2 regions of the Nordella sp. HKS 07 genome follow, and region 1 is predicted to be linked to the other one. Evidence: predicted binding sites of a transcription regulator. Region 1 holds the regulator's gene; the other holds the start of a gene.
What was found. Region 1 encodes PhoB, which activates phosphate uptake and scavenging genes when phosphate is short. Its sites were predicted from a motif close to TGTCATNNANCTGTCAT; they were not measured.

Region 1 (8,712 bases):
ACCGGTCGCGTCACTTCGGATCAAACCGGAGTGACCGCGACCAGTCGGGGCGGTCCGCGGATGTACCGGCCGCCTCGCACACTCTTTCAAATTACAACGCCCGAAGATGAGATGGCGGGCGAGATAGAACAGGGCGCGTGATGTCGGGGACTTATTTCTCAATCATGGCGGTGCTGGTGCTGGCAGGCTTCTTCCTGGGCGCCCAGCGGGCTCGCGCAATGAGGGGCGGCCCCGGTCAGTCGCTCCATTCTCTACCCGCCTATCATGGTCTCCTTATCGCCTCCGCCGTCCTGACTGTGATGATGGCGATCTTTGTCGTCGTCGCCCCCTTGGGCTCGCATCATATTGTGAGCCAGGGCCTGGGCTCCCTCGATCCGTCGGAAATCGCCACCCCGCTCCAGCGCGACGCCGCCCTGCGCGACATCCAGAATCTCATCGCCGGCACCTATCAGGGCGAGCCCGGCGATAAACTGAAAGCGGCCGCCGCCGCTTACGGCGCGGCATCGAACCTTGTTTACTGGGGCATGAATGGCCTCGGCACACTTTCCGGCCTCGCCGTCATTTTCTGGGGGCTCGGCCGGATCACGCCGGAGCTGCGCGCCCGCAACCAGTTCGAGCGCTTCGCCAAATATGTGCTGCTCGCCTGCTCTGGCGTCGCGGTTCTCACCACCATCGGCATCGTGTTCTCGGTGGTGTTCGAGGCGGCGCGTTTCTTCAGCATGGTTTCGCCGATCGACTTTCTCTTCGGCCTGCAATGGTCGCCGCAGACAGCCATGCGCGCCGACCAAGTCGGCTCGTCGGGCGCCTTCGGCATCGTTCCGCTGATCGCCGGCACGCTGCTCATCACCCTCATCGCCATGCTGGTGGCGGGGCCTTTGGGCCTCTTTTCGGCGATCTACATGGCCGAATATGCGACGCCGAAGATCCGCGCCGTGGTCAAGCCGATCCTCGAGATACTCGCCGGCATCCCGACAGTGGTTCTGGGCTTCTTCGCCGCCTTGACGGTGGCGCCGCTCATCCGCGGCTGGGGACAGACCTTTGGCCTCGATGTGGCGTCGGAATCGGCGCTTGCCGCCGGTCTGGTGATGGGCATGATGATCATCCCCTTCGTCTCGTCCTTGTCGGACGACGTGATCAATGCCGTGCCGCAGTCGCTGCGCGACGGCTCTTATGCGATGGGCGCCACCAAGTCCGAGACCATCAAGAAGGTGGTTCTCCCCGCTGCTCTGCCGGGCATCGTCTCGGCCTTCATGTTGGCGATCTCGCGCGCCGTCGGCGAGACGATGATCGTCGTGATGGCCGCCGGTCTCGCCGCCAATCTCACCTTCAACCCGCTCGCCGCCGTCACCACTGTGACGGTGCAGATCAAGACCCTCTTGGTGGGCGACCAGGAATTCGACTCGGCCAAGACGCTCTCCGCCTTCGCGCTCGGCCTGGTGCTGTTCTTCTTTACGCTGGCCCTGAACTACATCGCGCTCAAGATCGTGCAGAGATACAGGGAACAATATGACTGATACCGCGATCTCCGCCGCCCCCCGCCGTGTCGGCGACAACAACGCGCTGGTCGCCAGGCGCTATCGGGCCGAGCGCCGGTTCAAGTTCTACGGAATCGCGGCCATCGCGGTGACGGCCGTCTTCCTCGTGCTGCTCTTCGCCGACATCCTGGTGAAGGGTTTGCCGGCCTTTACCGAGCATCGCCTCACGCTGCCGATCAATGTTTCGCAGAAGGCGATCGACCCGCAGAACAGCAAGGACCTCAAGGTCATCCGCGCCGGTGACTTCGATGCGCCGATCCGCGAGGCCTTCCGCGCCATGTTTCCGGATGTGACCTCGCGTGGCGACCGCAAGAAGCTTCTGGGCCTGCTGAGCTCGGGCGCCGCCGATGATTTCCGCGCCATGGTGATGAACGATCCGGCGTTGATTGGCCAGGACATCAAGGTTCCGGTGCTCCTTTCCGACGATGCCGATCAGTATTTGAAGGGTCGTCAGACCGCGGTTCAGAAATTCCCCGGCCAAGGCGCGATCACCGCGACGGCCGACGGCGATAAGTTCAAGCTGGCGGCGGACCAGACTGCGCTCCTGATGGCGGGCGACATCGTACGGATGAATGGCGGCGCCTTCCGCGTCGTGTCGACCGACAAGGGTGCCTTCCTGGCCGAGCAGGTCACCGCGCCCAAGTCCCTCGATCCGGTTACTGCCGGCGCCTGGGATATCTTTCGTTTCACGGTGCCTGAGCACAACCGCCGCATCGACGACCAGGAGGCGCTGTGGCTCGAGCAGCTGAAGGAGAAGGGCGTCGCCGAAAGCGGCATCGCCTGGCGGTTCTTCTCCTCGGGCGACTCGCGCGAGCCGGAGCTCGCCGGCATCAGGGGCGCCTTGATGGGCTCGATCCTGACACTTCTGGTGACCTTGTTCCTTTGTTTGCCGATCGGTGTGGCCGCCGCGATCTATCTCGAGGAGTTCGCCCCCAAGAACCGCCTGACCCAGATCATCGAGGTGAATATCAATAACCTCGCGGCGGTGCCCTCGATCGTCTTCGGCCTCTTGGGCCTGGCGATGTTCCTCAACTTCTTCGGCCTGCCGCGCTCGGCGCCGGTGGTCGGTGGCCTGGTGCTGGCGCTGCTCGTGCTGCCCACCATCATCATCGCCTCGCGCGCGGCGCTGCGCGCCGTGCCGCCCTCGATCAAGGAGGCCGCACTCGGGGTGGGCGCCTCGCACCAGCAGGCGATCTTCCATCACGTCCTGCCTCTGGCCATGCCCGGCATCATGACCGGCACCATCATCGGCATGGCGCACGCCTTGGGCGAGACGGCGCCGCTTCTCATGATCGGCATGGTCGCTTTTATCGTCGACATACCGACGAGCTTCACCGATGCCGCCACCGTCTTGCCGATCCAGATCTTTCTCTGGTCGGATCTTCCGGAGATCGCCTTCCAGTCCAAGACGGCGGGCGCCATCATCGTTCTTCTCGTTTTCCTGTTCGTCATGAATGCGGTCGCCATCCTGTTGCGCAAGCGCTTCGAGCGCCGCTGGTAAGTATGAAAGGGTCACCCGCCATGGATGCCATGATCAAGACGCCGGTCGCCGACAATGCCCCGCGCATCGCCCGCGAACGGCCTCTGAAGATCAGGGCGCGCAATGTCGACGTCTATTATGGCGACAAGCATGCCATCAACGACCTGAGCATCGACATCCCCGACAGCGCCGTCTCGGCCTTCATCGGGCCTTCGGGCTGCGGCAAGTCCACCTTCCTGCGCTCGATCAATCGCATGAACGACACGATCCCGTCCTGCCGGATCACCGGCAATATCGAGATCGACGGCCGCGACATCTATGACAGGAGCCTCGATGTGGTGCAGCTGCGCGCCCGCATCGGCATGGTGTTCCAGAAGCCCAATCCCTTCCCGAAATCGATCTATGAGAACGTTGCCTATGGTCCGCGCATCCACGGCTTCGCCAGGAACAAGACCGATCTCGAGGAGATCGTGGTGACGAGCTTGAAGAAGGCCGGTCTCTTTGAGGAAGTGAAGGACCGGCTCGATCATTCGGGCACCAGCCTGTCCGGCGGCCAGCAGCAGCGCCTGTGCATCGCGCGGGCCATCGCCGTCAATCCGGAAGTGATCCTCATGGACGAGCCCTGTTCGGCGCTCGATCCGATCGCCACCGCCCGCATCGAGGAACTCATCGACGAACTGCGCCAGAATTACTGCATCGTCATCGTCACCCATTCGATGCAGCAGGCCGCGCGCGTCTCGCAGCTCACCGCGTTTTTCCATCTGGGCAATCTGGTCGAGGTCGGCGACACCGACGACATCTTTACGGCACCCAAGGATAAGCGCACCCAGGATTACATCACCGGCCGCTTCGGCTGACCGCGGAGTTAAGGACTATGTCGGACCATATCGTCAAAGCCTATGACGAGGACCTCGCCAACCTCAAGACGATGCTCGCCCAGATGGGCGGTCTCGCCGAGGACCATCTCGCCAAGGCCATCGAGGCGCTGGCGAAGCGCGACACCAAGCTTGCCGATATCGTGATCGCGCAGGACGAAAAGATCGACGCCCTCGAACTGCAGATCGAGGAGCGCGCCATCCTCACCATCGCCAAGCGCCAGCCGATGGCGCGCGACCTGCGCGAGATCATGGTGGCGATCCGCATCGCCTCCGATCTCGAGCGCATCGGCGATCTCGCCAAGAACATCGCCAAGCGCTCGCATGCCATTTCCGAGCAGCTGCCGCGCAAGCTCGCCACCGGGCTGAATCGGATGGGCAGGCTGTCGCTCGAGCAGCTGAAGGATGTGCTTGATGCCTATACGACGGCCGACGATGCCAAGGCGCTGGAAGTCTGGCGCAGTGACGGTGAGCTCGATTCCCTCTACAACTCGATCTTCCGCGAGCTTCTGACCTACATGATGGAAGACCCGCGCATGATCGGGCCGTGTACCCATCTTCTCTTCGGTGCCAAGAATTTCGAGCGTATCGGCGATCACGCCACCAACATAGCGGAGAATATCCACTATCTGGTGTCGGGCCAGCCGATGCGCGGCGAACGTCCGAAGAAGGACACCACTAGCACGATGCCTTTTGATGCAATGAACGAGCGCTGATGACCGCGTCCATCCTCATCGTCGAAGACGAAGAACCGCTCCAGATCCTGCTGACCTACAATCTTCAGGCGGAAGGATTTCGGGTGCGCGGCACCGCCAATGGCGAGGACGTCGCCCATCTCGTCAGTGAAGAACGCCCCGATCTCATCGTGCTCGACTGGATGCTGCCGGGCATATCGGGCATCGAGGTCTGCCGCCTGCTGCGCTCGCGCGCCGAAACCCGCGACATCCCGGTCATCATGCTGACGGCGCGGGGCGAGGAGAATGAGCGCGTGCGCGGCCTCGCCACCGGGGCCGACGACTATATCGTCAAGCCTTTCTCGGTGCCGGAGCTGCTCGCCCGCATCAAGACGATCCTGCGCCGCGTCAACCCCGACGCGATCGCCGAACTCCTCAAGGCCGGCGACATCGCGCTCGACCGGCGCACCAGGCGCGTGACCAGGGCGACGCGCGACATAACGCTCTCCCCGACCGAATTCCGCCTGCTTGAATATCTCATGCAGAGTCCGGGCCGGGTCTACAGCCGCTCGCAGCTTCTTGATGCTGTCTGGGGCCGCGACATCTATGTCGACGAGCGCACCGTCGACGTGCATGTCGGTCGCCTGCGCAAATGCTTGAAGCGCGGCCGCGAGATCGACCCGATCCGCACCGTGCGCGGCATGGGCTACTCCTTCGACGAGCGTTTCGGGCGGAGTTAAGCCCTCATCCCACCCGTCATGGCCGCCCTTGAGGCGGCCATCCAGCCCATCCGTGCCACGCCTGCTAGGCGTCACGCACATGCCGATCTCCGCCGCTATCCGACGCATCCCGTGCTACGGCCGCTACCTGGCGCTCCGCCAGGCGCTTGTGAGCCACCAACACCGCCAGCGGATCGCCAAGGGCTCACATGCGTCGCGGCGCGAGAGATCCCGGACGAAATACCACTTGCTACGCCTGGGGATGGCCGGGGTATAACCCGCGAAACACGCAAGGCCGACGGACCATGGAACGCCGCCTGACCGCGATACTGGCCGCCGACGTCGCCGGCTACAGCCGCCTCATGAGCCGCGACGAGGAGGGCACGCTCTCGGCCCTGAAGGCGCATCGCCGCGAGATGGCGGACGCCCGGATCGCCGCGCATGCGGGCCGCATCGTGAAGCTCACGGGCGACGGAATGCTGGTCGAGTTCGCGAGCGTGGTGAACGCGGTGGCTTGCGCGGCCGACATCCAGCGCCGGATGCGTCAGCGCAATGCCGGCGTGCCGGCAGAGCGCTGCCTCGAGTTCCGCATCGGCATCCATCTCGGCGACATCATCTTCGACGCTGCCGACAACGACATCTATGGCGAAGGCGTCAATATCGCGGCGCGCCTCGAAGGCCTCGCCCGGCCGGGCGGCGTCGCGGTGTCCGGAACCGTCCGCGACAGCGTTGGAAACCGGCTCGACCTTGTCTTCGAGGACGCCGGCGAGCAGATGCTGAAGAACATCGAGCGGCCGGTCAGGGTCTACACCGTCGACGTCTTCGCCGGCGCCCCGCCGCCGGCGGCCGCGGATGCGCCGGGGCGCAAGGCGGAATCGGCCAACGGAAAGCCCTCGATCGCCGTGCTGCCATTCAGCAATATGAGCGGCGATCCGGAGCAGGACTATTTCTCGGACGGCATCGCCGAGGACATCATCACCGACCTGTCGAAGATTTCGGCGCTGCATGTCGTCGCCCGCCACACCGCCTTCACCTACAAGGGCAAGGCGGTGGACGTGCCGGCGGCGGCCCGCGAGATGGGCGTGAAATTCGTGCTCGAGGGCAGCGTGCGCAAGGCCGGCCCGCGCGTGCGCATCGCCGCCCAGCTGATCGACGGCGCGACCGGCGGCCATCTGTGGGCTGAACGCTACGACCGGGACCTTACCGATATTTTCGCGATCCAGGACGAGATCACCCGGACGATCGTCGACCAGCTCAAGGTCAGGCTGCTGTCGGAGGAGAAGACGGCGCTCGGACGGGCGCCGACGGGCAATATCGAAGCGTATACCACCTATCTGAAGGCCCGGGAGTTCTTCCGCACACGCGCCAAGGACTCTCTGCAACTGGCGCGCCGGCTGTTCAGCCGGGCGGTGGACATCGACCCCGCTTATGCGCGCGCCTATGCCGGCATCGCCGATTGCGACTCGATCCTCGCCGCCTGGCACGGCGCAAGCATATCGCTGGAGGCGCTTTTCGCGACCTGCGCCAAGGCGTTGGAACTCGATCCCCACCTCGCCGAGGCGCATGCCTCGCACGGCCTCGCTCTGTCGACCGCCGGCCGCCCGACGGAGGCGGTGGCTGCCTTCGAGCGCGCCATCGCGCTCGACCCGAATTCCTACGAGGGCCATTATTTCTACGCCCGCCACGCTTTCGCCGCGGGGGATTTCGAGAAGGCGGTCGCGCTCTACAGCCGTTGCGCCGAGATAGACCCCGACGACTACCGGGCGCCGTTCCTGATCACCAACGCCCTGCACGCGCTCGGTCGCCTCGACGAGGAGGTCGCGCAGGCGCGGCTGGGCCTGGAGCGGGCCGAACGAGCGCTGAAGGCGCATCCGGAGAATTCCGATCCGGCGCAGCATGGCGCGGTTGCGCTGGCGCTTCTCGGCGAAAAGGAACGGGCCAGGGAGTGGCTGGCGCGCGCCCTGACCATCGATCCGGACAGCACCTTCGTGCGTTACAATGCCGCCTGCACCTATTCGCTGCTGGGCGAGGCGGACCGTGCTATCGATCTCCTCGAGACATGTCTGCGGCAATCGGGCAGCGAGGAGATGAAACTGTGGATCAAGAACGATTCCGACCTTGATCCCCTCCGCAATCACCCACGCTATACGGATCTGCTGATGCTGATCGCATAACGATCCCCCGGCCGCCAACATGCAACGCCTTGTGGGTCGGAACTCAATCGCCGGATGGGCAAGCCCAGCCCATTGCTTCCGCGGCCGCCTGGCATTTTTCCGCGAGGGCCTTCTCCTCCGGCGTCGGTTCTTTCACGTGGGCGGTGCCATTAACCAGGTCGATGACGATGTGATCGGGATGCAGCAGCAGAGCGGGCGGCGCGAGGCCGAGCTCCTTGCAGCGGTCGATCTCCTTTTCCCATCGGAGCTTGTACACCATCATGGCATCCAGCCAGTTTTCATGGAGCTCCTTGCGCTCCTGCTCGATCGTGGCGAGAAGCGTCGTGAAGAGCACCTGGGCGCGCGGCTGGCCTTTGGCCGCTCCCATGGCGATCGAACGGACGATCGCCCGCACCATCGGGACGGTTACCTGCCGATCGCCGTCATTGATCCTGATGTCACGATAGGCCTCCTCGAGAATGATCTCCTTCAATCGCTCTTCATTGGTGGCGGGAATCTTGTTGCGCGCCCCCTTGGGCCTGCCGTTCGGATTGCCGGATTGTCCTTTGGCGAAGCGTGTCGCGACCGGCGGCTTGCCGCGGCCGATCTCATAGCTGGCGGAGGCGGCCGGAGCGCTTTTCCTGTCGTCGTCGTCGTTCTTGTTCATGCCGTCACCTTCCTGGTGTCATTCCGGACTTCCGGATTGAATAGGGAGGCCGCGATCTTGGTGCGGGCTTCCCAGCGCTGGATGATCCGGTCGCCGCGCCGGATGTCGCTTTCGCTCATGGCCACGCGCCGGCCGGCTTGCTCGGCCGAAAGCAGCGCTGCGCCTGCCCAGTCGCCATCCTCCTTCGCCGCGGCACTCGAATTGGCGCCTGCGGGACGGGCGATGAGCATCTGCACCGCCTGGCTTTCCATCAGCAAGCTCACCGTGTCGGGTTTCAATGCCTCGCCACAGACCAGCCAGTGCGGGCCAAGTCGCCAGATATCGCCGGTCCGGCAGCGCCGGGGGCATGTGGAATACCGACTTTCTTGCCGTCGTCGTTTGCTTTGGCTGGGCTGGTGGCGATGAGCCCGTCGATCTCGGCAAGCGAGAAACCGATATCGAACGTGACGTCTTCGGTGATGAGGCCTGTGAGTTCATCGGCGAGAAGCTTTTGGTCCCATTTAGCGTTGAGGGCCAGCTTGTTGTCTGCGAGGACATAGGCGCGCTTTTCCGCCGGACTGAGGTGATCGATCCTGAGACACGGCACTTGGGCAAGGCCGAGTTCCCCGG
Region 2 (8,712 bases), 1.3 Mb from region 1:
ATGGTCTTCGCCACAGCGGTGCCCCAGAAAGCGCCGATCAGATTGGTGACGGCGGCCAGCATGATGGCCTGAGCCGGCGACAAGACCTTGGTGGCGACCACGGTGGCAATGGAGTTCGCCGTGTCGTGGAAGCCGTTGATGAACTCGAAGACGAGCGCCATCAGCACAACGGTCAGGACAAGGATCAGCATGGGTTAATGACCGCCCTCATTAATACGCGCGCTCTCCCACCTCGTCATCCCGGCGAAAGCCGGGATCCATTGAGTAAGTGCAAGTCGGCCAGCGCTCATCGTTCGGAGAGATTTTTGGGGAAATTGGGTTGAGTTGAGACTTCGCATGGAACAGTCACTCGTCAGCTGTTCTTCAGCGCAACTTGATAGACGATGGCGCCCGCGTCGCGGCAGCGGTCGATCGCCTTTTCCAGGATCTCGAAGAACTCCTTGAGCAGAAACATGCGGGCGCCGTCGAGATCGCCGGAATAGAGTTCTCGATAGAGCTCGAGCAACAGGCGGTCGGCCTCCGTCTCGATCGCATGGAGGCGGTCATCGAGCGACTTGATCGTCTCGAGCTTGAGACGCGGGAGTTCGCGCACCATGTCGAGAACGATCTGGGTGGCCTTTTCCAGCATGGCGGCGCGCGGCGCGAAATCGACACCCTCAAGCCGGTGGGCGGCGAATGTATAGCGGTCGGCGAAGCGCTCGACCTGTTTGGATATCTTATAGAGCGCCACACGCAGCTCCTCGATATCCTCGCGCTCGATGGGAGTGATGAAGATATCGACCAGCGCCTGGCTGATCCTGTTCGTCGCCTCTCTCTGGCGCTGCCTGGCGAGCTTGATCTCTTCCAGGCCCTTGTCGTTCGAAGCCGGGTCCAGCATCCTGTGCAGGGCCTTGGCGCTGTCATGGGCCGACACGGCGGCGGCGTCGAGGAGCTCGTAGAACTGCTTGCCCGAGCCGAATATCGTCTGAAGGGAGAACATTTCGGGATCCTTAGCGGGAATGGAAGGTCGCGGTCATCGCCGTCATTACTTCGCGTTGGTCAGCTTGAACAGCACGAAGCTCGTCGGTTCCACGTCTTTCTTTGTCCGGTCGGTGACGATGAGGAAGAGTCTCTCGGACAGGCGGGTCAGGCCTTCGAAATTGTCCACCAGCAGCGGGTCGGGCGTGGCCGAGAGGTCGGGCGCGACACATTGTCCGTCCGCCGGGCAGGACGCGATATCGAGGTGGCGCAGATGCGCCGTCCGGGGGCCGCCCTTCTCCTCGGCCGTGCGCTCGAGCACCAGCAGGCTGCCATCGGCCATCGTCTCGATCGCCTTGAGACGGCCATCGGGCTGCGCGGCATCGAATGCCCAGGTCGCGCCATTTCCGGCATAGACCTTGTGCGCCGTATCCGGTTCGCCGCGCAGGGGCCGTTCCGGGGCCGTCAGAATGCCATGGACCTTGTCGAACGCGACCGCCTCCAGGCGACTGTTCTTCTTGGCATAGCTCGTCGCGTCGGCCAGGGGAGCCGGCAATGCGACATCGGCTATCCATTGGCCCTTCGGCGTGAAGCGGGCGATGCCGGGCCCATCTTCGAAGGCGATCAGGAGCTCGCTGTTGCCGGGCGTGCCGTCATCGCTATTGACGGCGGAAAGTCCTTCGGCGTTGGTTGCCGACACATTGCCGATAGGAGCCGAGATCGGCGCCGCGAAGACATGCTCGATCCCGGCGATCCTGTCGCCGTCCAGCTGAAGGCGGAAATGATGCAGGACGCCGCCATCCGAGACGGCATAGAGAAGCTTCTCATCCGCATCCCACGCCAGGCCGGAAAGCTCGTCGACCCGTACGCCATCCTTGCCGGTGGCGGGGATCTCCGTCTTCCCCAGGGCTTCGAGCTTCGGCTCGGCGGAGGCACCCGGCAGAGCGGCGGTCCCTAGCAGGAGCGCGGCCACGGCCAGCCCGCCGATGAGATTTCCAGTCTTGAGTGTCATTGCAGCGCCTCCATTTCGGGCCGGGCGGCCGGTTTCAGGGATGACAGATCCGGACTTGCGAGCTTGCGCAAGGCCGGCAGGAATCGATTGTGCCTGGTGCCGCGATTGAGAAGCGCGATCGCGGTGCAGTATTTCGAGCAATGCTTGGTCGGGCGCTGATGCAGGGCGCGCAGCAGACGGTCGGCGATGCCATTGCCGCGGGCCGACTTGGTCTCCAGGATGAAGTGATCGTCATCGACGGCATGGTAGGCGGCCATATCGTAGAAGCGCAGAGAGCTGTCGATCGTCATGCGCTCGCCGCCCTCCTTCGCCACCAGCGTCATGCGGACATAGCGCATGTCGATGACCCGCTGCAGCTCATGGGGGAACACGGCGCCATATTGATCGTAATAGGCACGGTGAACGAAAGTGAGCGCTTCATCATCCAGCCTGCCGAATTTCTCTGGCGCATAGCCAAACCGCCTCTTCACCGTCACGCCGCGCTTGTCCTTGAGTTTCACCTCGACGAAGCACAGCGCCGCATCGAGATATTTGCGGATGCGCACCTTGGCGCGCCGGCGCCGACCCTGATGGTGGTCGAAATAGCTGCGCCGGTCCTGGTTGTCGAAGTAACACGTCTCGTAGGTGAAGGCGCGGCGGCCCGAGATCTCGAGCACATCAAAATGGCGGGCAAGTTCGGCGGCGGCCGCCTGCAGAACGGGCCTGCGCACCACGTATTTGTTGTCGAGCCGCTCCAGCATCTCCGCCCGGGCGTTGAGCGTGGCAAGGCCGATCGGATCGAAGCCCTGCTCCAGCCATTGGTCAGCGCGTGCGATAGTAGACATTGAGCCTCGCCATTTCCGTGATGTAATCGAGTTGAAGCACTTGATAGGAGAGAACCGCGACGCCGAGACGGTCCGACAATTCGGCGCGCATGGAAACGGGGTCCGCCAGCAGATCGGTATTGATCTTGTCGAGCGTCACCTTGGCGCCGGAGACCGATTGCAGGATGCGCGGATGGTCGATGACGAAAGCGCCGGCGAGGACGAAGCCCACCGCCATGACGGCGAAAGGAACCGTCGTTCCATGCACCGAGGTGATGACCGCGATGGCGACACTGCCGAAGAAATAGGTCATCTCGGTCTTGCTCAGCGGCTCCGAGCGCAGCGTGAACAGCGCCAGTATGGCGAACAGGCCGAAGCCCGCGGCCACGCTGAAATTCACCGAGGACAGAATGGTCAGGACCGCGAAGATGAATATGTTGAACAGCGCCGCGGCGGTGACCAGTTCCTTGTCGCGGTAGCGGCGGTAATAGAGGCCGAAGACGAGCGCGCTCATCCCGACGAGATTCAAACCTATCCTGACCGCTTGCGAGAGTGTCGGGTCCTCAAGGACCTGTTGAAGCGAGGATATCAACATTCAAACTCCTGTTCTTTTCTCGCGCGTTCAAGCAGCGCGAAGAGAAGAACGGAGCGATCCGGGTTCTATTCCCGGCATTTCTCAAATTATGACGACCGGATGACATTTCTCTAAAAACACATGTCCCGGGAGGACTTGGGTTTTTTCGCATATGGGCAAATTGACCCTGGATCAGCCGCGGCCGAGAAAAAACCAACCCATTGATATCGCATATGTTTCCGGCCGTTTCTCCATTGAAACGGCCGGAGTCGTCCCGTCTCAGCGTCCGACGGCCGCGAGGATGCGCACCCAGCTTCTGATGCCGCGATGGAAGCTGGCGAGATTGTATTTTTCATTCGGGCTGTGCAGTGCGTCGTCATTGAGACCGAAGCCGACCAGCACACTGTCCATGCCGAGGATGTCCTTGAAGCAGCGCACGATCGGGATCGAGCCGCCTGACCCGATGAGCGCCGTCTCGCGGCCCCACTCGTCCTTCAGCGCCTGCGCACTCTTGCGGATCAAATGCGAGGTTTCGGCGATCTCGGTCGCCGGGCTTCCCGCCCCGTAGGAAGCGAAAGTGACCTTGCAGTCCTTCGGCACCTCGGCCTTGGCGAAGGCGCGGAACGCCTTGAGGATCTTTTGCGGATTTTGCTTGCCGACCAGACGGAAGGTCAGCTTGGCGTGGGCCTCGGACGGGATGACGGTCTTGGTGCCGGCCCCCGTATAGCCGCCCCATATGCCGTTCACCTCGGCGGTCGGGCGCGCCCAGACCTGCTCGAGCACGCTCTTTCCCTTCTCGCCCGCCGGCACCGACAGGCCGACCTCCTTCAAAAACTTCTTGTCGGAAAATTTGAGCCTGCTCCATTGCGCCTTCATCTCCTTGGGGAGATCGCTGACGCCGTCATAGAAGCCCGGAATGGTGACCTTGCCATTCTTGTCGTGGAGCTTCGAGAGGAGCTTCGAAAGAATGCGCAGCGGATTGGCGGCGGGCCCGCCATAGGCGCCGGAATGGAGATCGATGCGCGGCCCCGTGATGGTGATCTCATCCTTCACTATGCCGCGCAGCCTGGTGGTGATGGCCGGAGTCTTGGCGTCCCACATATTCGTGTCGCAGACGAAGGCGGCGTCGCAGGCGAGTTCTTCCTTGTTCTCTTTGAGGAAGGGAATGAGGCTCGGCGAACCCGACTCCTCCTCGCCCTCGATCAGCAGCGTGGCCTTGATCGGCAGCGAGCCGGTCTCGGTGATCCAGGCGCGCATCGCCTCGATGAAGGTCTGGAGCTGGCCCTTGTCGTCGGCGGTGCCGCGGCCATAGAGGCGCACGACGCCATCCTTGCCGGTGCGCTTCTGAGGCTCGAAGGGCGGCGTCATCCATTTGTCGAGCGGATCGGGCGGCTGCACGTCATAGTGGCCGTAAAACAGGAAATGCGGGACCTTGCCCTCGGTATCCTTCGGCGCGAAATGGGCGACCACCATCGGATGGCCGGCCGTCTCGCGCAAAGAGGCATCGAAGCCCAGCGCGGCAAGGTCGGCGACGATGCGCTCGCCGGCGCGCCGGCAATCCGCCTTGTAGGCGGGATCGGTCGAGATCGATGGAATGCGGATGAGGTCGAACAGGCGCCCGAGGCTCTGGTCGAGCGCCTTGTCGGCGGCGCCGAGAACGGCGTTGATGTCGGTCATGATTTGCGGCGCTCCTGTTGTTCGGCAATGCCGGCGATGATGCGGGCCCAGCTTCTGGTGCCTTTCCGGAAACTCGTCAGATTGTACTTTTCGTTCGGGCTGTGGGCGCCGTCATCTTCAAGACCGAATCCGACCAGCAGGCTGTCGACCTTGAGCGATGACTTGAAGGTGCCGACCACCGGGATCGAGGCGCCTTCCGCCATCAGCACCGGTTCGCGGCCCCATTCGGCCGTGAGAGCCTCTTGCGCCAGGCGCACCCAGGGGCTCGTCTCGGCCACCGTGGCCGCCATCGAATCGCCTCCTTCAGATTTGTAACGCACCCGGCAATCGGCCGGGAGCCTGGCCTTGACGAAGGCGCGCAGCCCTTTGCGGATCTGCGCCGGCGTCTGGCGCCCGACCAGGCGGAAAGTGAGCTTGGCCATGGCCTCGGCCGGCAACACCGTCTTGGAGCCCGCCCCCGTATAGCCCGAATAGATGCCGTTGATCTCGGCGGTGGGCCTGCTCCAGATCTGTTCATAGACCGGATAGCCCTTTTCGCCCGCCGGCACCGAAAGTCCGACGGCCTTGAGATACTTCTTCTCCGGAAAGTTGAGGGATTTCCATTGCCGGCGGGTCGAGGCCGGCACCGGGTCGACACCATCATAGAAGCCGGGCAGCGTCACCCGGCCATTGCGGTCATGCAACTCGCCCAGGATCTTTGTCAGGACGCGAATGGGGTTGCGGGCAGCACCGCCGTAATAGCCCGAATGCAAATCCTTGGAGGGCCCCGAAATGACGATCTCCTCGGCGATGCAGCCGCGCAGCCGCGTGGTGATGGCGGGCGTCCTGGCGTCCCACATGCCGGTATCGCAGATGAAGACGATATCGGGCTTGAGCCGCGCGCGGTTCTTCGCGACATAACGATCGAGATGAGTAGAATCACCCTCCTCGTCGCCTTCGAGAAGTACGGTGAGGTGGAAAGGCAGGCCGCCTTTGGCCTTGATCCAGGCGCGGCTGGCCTCCAGGAAGGTCATGAGTTGGCCCTTGTCGTCACAGGCACCGCGGGCAAAGATGCGCGCTTCACCATCCGCACCCTTGCGCAGCTGGGGCTCGAAAGGCGGGCTTTCCCACAAGTCCAGCGGGTCGGGTGGCTGAACATCGTAATGGCCGTAGAACAGGATGCGAGGCGCATGGGACGGCACGCCCTTGGGCGCATATTCAGCCACAACGACCGGCTGGCCGGTGGTCTCGTCCATGCGCGTCTGGAATCCCATGCCGCTGAGCAGGCGCACGAGCCATGCCGCTGCGTCACGGCAGGCGCCGTGAAAAGCCGGATCGGTGCCGACCGAGGGAAATCTGAGCAGCTCGAAAAGGCGCGCGATACTTTCGTCCAGGGCGCCATCGATACCCTGCAAAACATCGTCAATATTTTTCATCTACAAGACCTGAAAGACAATTTCCCGAAGCGGGACCTGATGCAGTCTCTCATGCGCCACAATCATTCGGCAAGGGCTGCGGAATGACGCAAGCGGCTGCCAGTTTCTCACTCCCACGCGACAGCCTGCAGGCGCATGAACCGAGCCAGCGGCTGACGCGCTTCCAGCGCCGCGGCTACCAGCGCTATCTGCTGGTGCGTCAGAATATCGACCTGAATTTCTTCTGGACCCGGCGCTGGTTCTTCATCGCCTTGCTGGTCGGCTTCCTCCTGATGATCGCCCCAACGCCTTCGGGCCTCACCGAGGAAGGCCAGATCGTGCTCGCGATGTCGGTCGTTGCGACCATCCTGTTCGTGACGGAAGCGGTGCCGCTGCCCACCGTGCCGCTTCTCATCATCATCGGCCAGGTGGTGCTGCTCAAAGTCGACCCCACCAAGGTGGCGCAGAGCCTGATGACCGATTCGGTGCTGTTCATCATGGGCTCGCTGATGCTGGCGGTCGCGATCGTGAAGCAACGCCTCGACAAGCGCATAGCCTGGGCGATCGTGCAGATGACCGGCACCAACGTCTATTGGATCAGCTTCGGCATCACCGCGGTCTGCGGCGCCATCGCCGCCTTCATCGGCGAGCACACGGTCGCCGCCATGATGCTGCCGGTGGGTGTTACGCTCATCACCCTGACCTCGCAGGACCCCAAGAAGGTGCGCAATCTCGCCGCCGTCATCCTGTTCTCGATCGCCTATGGCTGCTCGATCGCCGGCGTCGCCACGCCCTCGGGCGGCGCCCGCAACGCTATCATCATCTCCTACTGGAAGGACCTGTTCTACGACCCCTTGGACCCCGAGACCCGCCGCTATCTGATGGATTACCTGACCTGGTCGATCTACGCCTTCCCGATGTTCCTGATCCGGCTGCCGATCGTGGCGGCGCTCCTGGTCTACACTTTCAAGCCGGAGACGACCGACATGTCGCGCGCCGTCTCCAGGCTCAGGACCCAGGTCATTATGGACGGTCCTCTCAAACCCTCGGGCTGGCTCACCATCCTGATCTTCTGCCTGACCATCTTCGGCTGGATCTTCCTGTCGGAGCAACTCGGGCTTGGCGTCATCGCTCTGCTCGGCGTGTCCGCCTTCCTGGTCTTGGGCCTGGTGCGCTGGGAAGACATCAATGCGGGCGTCAACTGGGGCGTCGTCCTGCTGTATGCGGCGGCGATTTCGCTCGGCGTCGAGATGACGGATACGGGGGCCGCCGACTGGGTGGCCAAGAGCTTCCTTGACGTTCTGCAGAATGTCGGCGCCGGCAGCGGCCTTGGCTTCAACACCGCCATCTCGCTCCTCACCATTGGCGTGTCGAACACGATGACGGCCGGCGCCGCCGTCGCGGTCCTGGGTCCCATCGTGCTCAATACCGCCCATGTGGCGGGGCAGGATCCGATCATCGTCGGATTCATCACCGCCATCTCCTCGGCCTTCGGTTATCTGACGCCCGCGGCGCAACCCGCCTTCACCATCATCTACGCTTCCGGCTATCTCAAGGGGCGCGACTTCTTCACCATCGGCTCGCGCATGATGATCGTCTCGGTCATTATCCTGCTCGCCCTCGCAAGCCTTTATTGGCCTTTCATCGCGCGTTAGAGTAGGTCCAGCGAGAGGATTCGATGCTGTTCACGCGCACCAAGCTCAGCGACCGGCAGGAACGCGCGGTCCAGAAGACGTTGCACAATCTGCGCCAGCAGCGGCGCAACCGTTTCCGCATCCTCGCCTGCATCGACGGCACCGAGGAATCCTTCATCACCGTCACCTTCGCCGCCCGCCTCGCCGTCAATGACGAATGCGATATCATCGTCCTTTATGTGCGCCCGATCGACCAGGCCTTGTGGTCGGGCGGCCTGCAACTACGAATTGCGCGACAGAACATGATGGAATCGGGCTTCGAGCTCCCGGGGGTGCGCGATCTCAAGCGCTCGCTCGAAATCCTCAAGGAAGAAGGCATCGACGTCGAAAGCTGGCCGCAGGAAGCGAGCCATCAGGACGCCTGGGGCGACCCGGCCGGCGACACCAAAGTGGAATACCGGAGCCCCAAGGGGAGAAGCGTCGTGCTCAAGCTCAAGACGGCGCCCGATGCCGCCCATGGGATCCTCGATCAATATGAGCTCGGGCCTTATAATTTGATGGTCCTCGGCGAACCGTCGCGCTGGCGCAGCGAGTTCAAGGCCTGGTTCGGCACCGGCGTCGTCCAGGAAGTGGTCACGCATGCCTCCTGCTCCGTGCTGGT

Region 2: a site for PhoB is predicted at 3,456-3,472, ahead of G5V57_RS21305 (DUF4956 domain-containing protein). Genes of this name have one in related genera too.

The regions. Positions count from the first base shown of each region.
Region 1 covers NZ_CP049258.1:3,225,188-3,233,899, forward strand. The annotation lists gene G5V57_RS15175 (hypothetical protein) at 1-141, shown strand, start outside; gene pstC (phosphate ABC transporter permease subunit PstC) at 141-1,514, shown strand; gene pstA (phosphate ABC transporter permease PstA) at 1,507-3,036, shown strand; partial or broken gene pstB (phosphate ABC transporter ATP-binding protein PstB) at 3,138-3,872, shown strand; gene phoU (phosphate signaling complex protein PhoU) at 3,890-4,606, shown strand; gene phoB (phosphate regulon transcriptional regulator PhoB) at 4,606-5,304, shown strand; gene G5V57_RS15205 (tetratricopeptide repeat protein) at 5,589-7,457, shown strand; gene G5V57_RS15210 (DUF5681 domain-containing protein) at 7,501-8,103, opposite strand; gene G5V57_RS15215 (hypothetical protein) at 8,100-8,381, opposite strand; gene G5V57_RS15220 (ParB/Srx family N-terminal domain-containing protein) at 8,378-8,712, opposite strand, start outside.
Region 2 covers NZ_CP049258.1:4,526,165-4,534,876, reverse strand. The annotation lists gene G5V57_RS21325 (inorganic phosphate transporter) at 1-191, opposite strand, end outside; gene G5V57_RS21320 (DUF47 domain-containing protein) at 353-979, opposite strand; gene G5V57_RS21315 (esterase-like activity of phytase family protein) at 1,025-1,969, opposite strand; gene G5V57_RS21310 (polyphosphate polymerase domain-containing protein) at 1,966-2,793, opposite strand; gene G5V57_RS21305 (DUF4956 domain-containing protein) at 2,771-3,367, opposite strand; gene G5V57_RS21300 (dipeptidase) at 3,626-5,023, opposite strand; gene G5V57_RS21295 (M20/M25/M40 family metallo-hydrolase) at 5,020-6,438, opposite strand; gene G5V57_RS21290 (DASS family sodium-coupled anion symporter) at 6,522-8,072, shown strand; gene G5V57_RS21285 (universal stress protein) at 8,096-8,712, shown strand, end outside.